One region of the Thermomonas carbonis genome, then DNA from elsewhere that is predicted to be linked to it. Evidence: riboswitches for the same ligand, from Rfam matches in the RefSeq annotation. Region 1 holds a riboswitch; the other holds the start of a gene.
The links. A riboswitch is a leader RNA that binds a small molecule or an ion and turns the genes downstream of it on or off. The one in region 1 is predicted to bind cobalamin.

Region 1 (2,467 bases):
CACGCGCGCTCCTGCATGGCGAACGCGACCGCATCGCCAATGCTGCCAACCTGTCGGCGCTGGTCTACCACGCGCTGCCCGGGCTGAACTGGGTCGGCTTCTATTTCTACGACGGCAATGAACTCGTCGTCGGTCCGTTCCAGGGCCTGCCGGCCTGCGTGCGCATCCCGCTGGACAAGGGCGTGTGCGGCGCGGCCGCGAGCACCCGCGAAACCCAGCGGATCGAGGACGTGCATGCGTTCCCGGGCCACATCGCCTGCGATTCGGCAAGCAATTCTGAGCTGGTGGTGCCGTTGGTCAGCGCGGAGGGTGAGTTGATCGGCGTGTTCGATCTGGACAGTCCGTTGCACGCGCGTTTTTCCGTTGAAGACCAGCAAGGCCTGGAGGCAATCGCCAAGGCGTTCCTGGAGTCGTTGCAGTGAGTACATCCGCGCCCAAGCTGCGCAATATCGGCCCGAAATCCGCTGCCTGGCTGCGCCAGGTCGGCCTGCGTTCGCTGGAAGACGTGGCCGCGATCGGTGCCGTCGATGCCTTCATGAAAGTGCGCCGCGCCGGCTTCAAGCCCAGCCTCAACCTGCTGTATTCGCTGGAAGGCGCGTTGCAGGACTGCCACTGGCAGGAAGTACCCGAATCGCGCCGCACCGAGCTGGTGCAGGCAGCCGAAGCGGCCATCGCCCTGCTGCCGCCGCCCCGCGGGCGCCCCGCGGCCGGACCGGTGACCACCACCCAGCACGAAGACACCAGCATGCCCGCGTTCGGTCTGTTCGATGACGACCGTGGTGGGCCGAACGTTTCCGAGTAAAGCCCGCGGGCGCTGGTTGCTTCCCAGATTTCCTTTGCGCATCCGGCACCGCGCTGCGTACACTGCGCGCGCTTCAAGGTGATCCAACGGCTTTCGCCCGCGGATTGAAACGGGAAGCCGGTGACGACGCGCTCTGCGCATCCAGTCCGGCGCTGCCCCCGCAACGGTAAGCGAGACAACCCTGGCATCGGCCACTGTGCGTGCATCGTCCTGATGCGGCATGGGAAGGCGTCAGGCGGGAACGACGGCCACGCTGGTCATCGTTCCGCTCGCCAGCCCGGAGACCGGCCTTGAAGTCTGTTGGTTGCGATGCGGCGGGCATTGCGCGACGTCGCGCATGTCGTTTTCCTGCATCGCCCGTCTCCGTTCCCGTGTGTGTCGCAGCCGCCCTTCCTGTTGGGCGCGCGGGCGTGCGCGCCGGAGAACCGTCATGAAATCCTGCAACACCTCGCTTCGTTTCAGCGCACTCGCGCTGGCCTTGTCCCTGCCGTCGCTCGCCTTTGCGCAGCGCGATGACGCGAAGGACCTCGACAACCTGGTGGTCACCGCCACCCGCACCGCGACCACCGCCGATGCCGCGCTGGCCGCGGTCGAAGTGATCGATCGCGAACAACTCGATGCCAGCAGCGCGCGGTCGCTGCCGGAACTGCTGCGCGGTCGCGCCGGCATCACCATCGTCAACCAGGGCGGCATGGGCAAGCTCAGCACGCTGTTCCTGCGCGGCACCGAATCCGACCACACCCTGTTCCTGGTCGACGGCATCCGCGTGGGTTCGTCCACCTCGGGCCTGACCTCGCTGCAGGACATCCCGCTCTCGCAGATCGAGCGCATCGAGATCGTGCGCGGGCCGCGTTCGTCGCTGTATGGCGCGGATGCGATCGGCGGCGTGATCCAGGTGTTCACCCGTCGCGGTGCGGGCGGCGAAGGCGTGCACGGGCGCGGGCGCATCGCGGCCGGCAGCCATGGCCTGCGCGAGGCCTCGGCCGGCGTCGACCTGCGCAGCGCACGCGGCGGCGTGGGCGTGGACGTGGCGCATCAATCCACCGACGGCATCAATGCCTGCACCGGGACCTACGACCCGGATACTTGGCAAGGTGCCGGTTGCTTCATCGTCCCGGGCACGCATCTGGACCGCGACGGCTATCGCAACAACAGCGCCACCGTGCGTGCGGACTTCGCACCGAACGAGTCATGGCAGTTCGATGCCCGCGCATTCCGCACCGAAGGCCACAACGACTACGACGGCGACTATCAGGACAACTCCGACATCGTCCAGCAAGTGGTCGGCGGCAGCGTGCGCTGGTCGCCGTCCGATGCGCTGGCGCTCAAGCTCACCGCCGGCCGCAACACCGACGACTCCGAGAACTACAGCGGCAGCACGTTCGCCAATCGCTACAACACCACGCGCGACAGCGCGAACCTGCAGGGCGATTTCACCGTCGCGGCCGGGCACGTGGTGACCGCCGGCTTCGACTGGTTGCGCGACCGTGCGAACGTGGTCGATCCGTGGTCGCCGTTCGCGGAATCGCGTGGCAATCGCGCATTGTTCGCGCAGTATCAGGGCACGTTCGGCGTGCACGAGTTGCAACTCAGCGCGCGCCGCGACGACAACGACCAGTTCGGCGGTCACAGCACCGGCGGCATCGCCTGGGGCATGGGCTTCGG
Region 2 (2,467 bases), 1.2 Mb from region 1:
GAGCTGGCGCACGGCGAGCCGCACGGTCTCGGCGAGCTTGTCGAAATCGAAGCATCCGCTTCCGTTATCAGGATCGTTGTCGAAATGCCGCGCCAGGTTGATCGAGCCGAGGTTGCACACCGCGGTTTCCTCGGCCGAAGTGACTTCGAGGATCTCGGTACACAGGTTCGACAGGTGGATGACGTTGCCCGGCCGCAGCGTCTGGTTGCTGGCCCGGTTGCATTTGTCCTTGAAGGTCATCCAGCCGTTGCCGGTCTGCGCCAGCGTGCGCATCATCCGCGCGTAGAGGTCGCGCGCCTTGATGGTCTTCAGCGCCTTGCCCTGCGCCTCGGCCTGCTCGTAGGCGCGCTCGAACGCCTCGCCGAACAGGTCGGTGAATTCGGGAACGACGCGCGGGTCGAACAGCGACCAGTCGGCGTCGGCCTCGACGCGGCGCATGAAAAGATCAGGAATCCAGTTGGCCAGGTTGAGGTTGTGCGTGCGACGCGCCTCGTCGCCGGTGTTCTCGCGCAGCTCCAGGAATTCCTCGACATCGCCATGCCAGGGCTCCAGGTAGACGCAGGCCGCGCCCTTGCGCTTGCCGCCCTGGTTGACCGCAGCGACGGACGAATCCAGCGTCTTCAACCACGGCACGATGCCGTTGCTGTGGCCGTTGGTGGACTTGATCAATGAGCCGCGCGAACGCACGCGCGTGTAGCTCACGCCGATACCGCCACTGAACTTGCTGAGCTGGGCGATATCGCCGTATTTCGCATAGATCGATTCCAGCGAGTCCTGCGGCGAATCCAGCAGGAAGCAGGACGACAACTGCTCATGCGTGGTGCCGCTGTTGAACAGGGTCGGCGAGCTCGGCAGGTAATCGAGCTCGGCCATGCGCCGGTACAACGCCAGCGCGCCGGGCACGTCTTCGCTCAGGGCGCAGCCGATGCGCAGGAAGAACTGCTGCGGGGTCTCGATGACCTTGCGCGTGCGTGGGTGCCGCAGCAGGTAGCGGTCGTACAGCGTGCGCAGGCCGAAGTAGTCGAAGTGCCGATCCAGGGTGACATCCAGCGCGTCGTTGAGCTTGCGCGCGTTGGCCTGCACGAAACCGAGCAGGCGATCGTTGGCCAGACCGACCTCGTGCCCGCGCTGCACCGACTGCGAGAACGCGTGGATCTCCTGCCCGGCCACTTCCTTGGCGATCACGCTGGCGAGCAGGCGAGCGGCGAGCCGGCCGTACTCCGGTTCCTCGCCGGTCAGCAGCGCGGCGGTGCGGATCGACAGTTCGTCGAGTTCGGCGGTGGTCGCGCCGTCGTACAGGCCGGAGATCGTGCGGGTGGCGACCCGCATCGGTTCGACCGCGTGCAGGCCCTCCGCGGCACGGGTCACCGCGCGCACGATCTTGTTGAGGTCGACCGCTTCGCTACTGCCGTTGCGCTTGGTCACGCGCATCGTGGTCGCGGTCGGCGGCGGAGTCAGGTCGAACATCGGTGTTGCGGGCGCGGGCGCTTCGGCCACGGCGGCATCGGCCATGCTGGCTTGGTTCGCGGACATCGGGTGACTCCATGCGTGATGCACGGTCCTTGCCTGTCCCTCGCAGGCGCGGATGGCATCGGAAACGCAGGGTCTGGCATCGGTGTCGCACGGCCTGCGACATGCATGCAGAACATGCGGGCCGGCCATGCTGCACCAGCCATCTCCCCCCGGAGATTCGTCGGCCGGCACCGCGCGGCGTGCTTCGCGCGGCTGTCGGCAGGTCTTCGGACTCGTGGCTACGGCCGGGACACGAGTCCCCGCCACCGCGATCGCTGCTTCCCAGGGCCACCGCCCCAGTGCTTGATGCGACCGCGTCACCACTTACCGCTGCGGGGCAGTGCCGGGATGGGCGCTTGCGCGCCGCACCGGCTTCCCTTTTCATCCTGCAGCTTGTGGCTGCCGGAACCGACCACCACAACATATTGGGCCGAACGTGATTCGTCAATCGATTCCGACACCACAAACGAAAAGCGGGCCGAAGCCCGCTTTTCAGTTGGCGCAATGACGCGGCGGCTTACTCGGCCGCGACGCCTTCGCCTTCGGCCACGGCCTTCATCGACAGGCGGATGCGGCCCTGCTTGTCGACTTCCAGCACCTTGACCTTGACCACGTCGCCTTCCTTCAGCACGTCGCCGACCTTCTCGACGCGGTCGTTGGAGATCTGCGACACGTGCACCAGGCCGTCCTTGCCCGGGGCGATGGTCACGAACGCACCGAAGTCCATCAGCTTGGCGACCTTGCCCTCGTAGATGCGGCCCGGCTCGACGTCGGAGGTGATCTGCTCGATGCGATCCTTGGCGGCCTTGCCTGCGGCGGCATCGACCGAGGCGATCGTGATGGTGCCGTCGTCCTTGATGTCGATCTGCGCGCCGGTTTCCTTGGTGATCGCCTGGATCACCGAGCCGCCCTTGCCGATCACTTCGCGGATCTTGTCGGGGTGGATCTTGATGGT

Region 2: it holds a riboswitch for cobalamin, as region 1 does, so the genes downstream of both, H9L16_RS13735 (ribonucleoside-diphosphate reductase subunit alpha) here and H9L16_RS03160 (TonB-dependent receptor domain-containing protein) in region 1, are expected to answer to the same signal.

What each region holds. Positions count from the first base shown of each region.
Region 1 covers NZ_CP060719.1:664,021-666,487, forward strand. Annotated here, with positions in the region: gene H9L16_RS03150 (GAF domain-containing protein) at 1-422, shown strand, start outside; gene H9L16_RS03155 (TfoX/Sxy family protein) at 419-802, shown strand; cobalamin riboswitch at 862-1,109, shown strand; gene H9L16_RS03160 (TonB-dependent receptor domain-containing protein) at 1,233-2,467, shown strand, end outside.
Region 2 covers NZ_CP060719.1:2,955,119-2,957,585, forward strand. Annotated here, with positions in the region: gene H9L16_RS13735 (ribonucleoside-diphosphate reductase subunit alpha) at 1-1,512, opposite strand, end outside; cobalamin riboswitch at 1,714-1,940, opposite strand; partial or broken gene pnp (polyribonucleotide nucleotidyltransferase) at 2,030-2,467, opposite strand, start outside.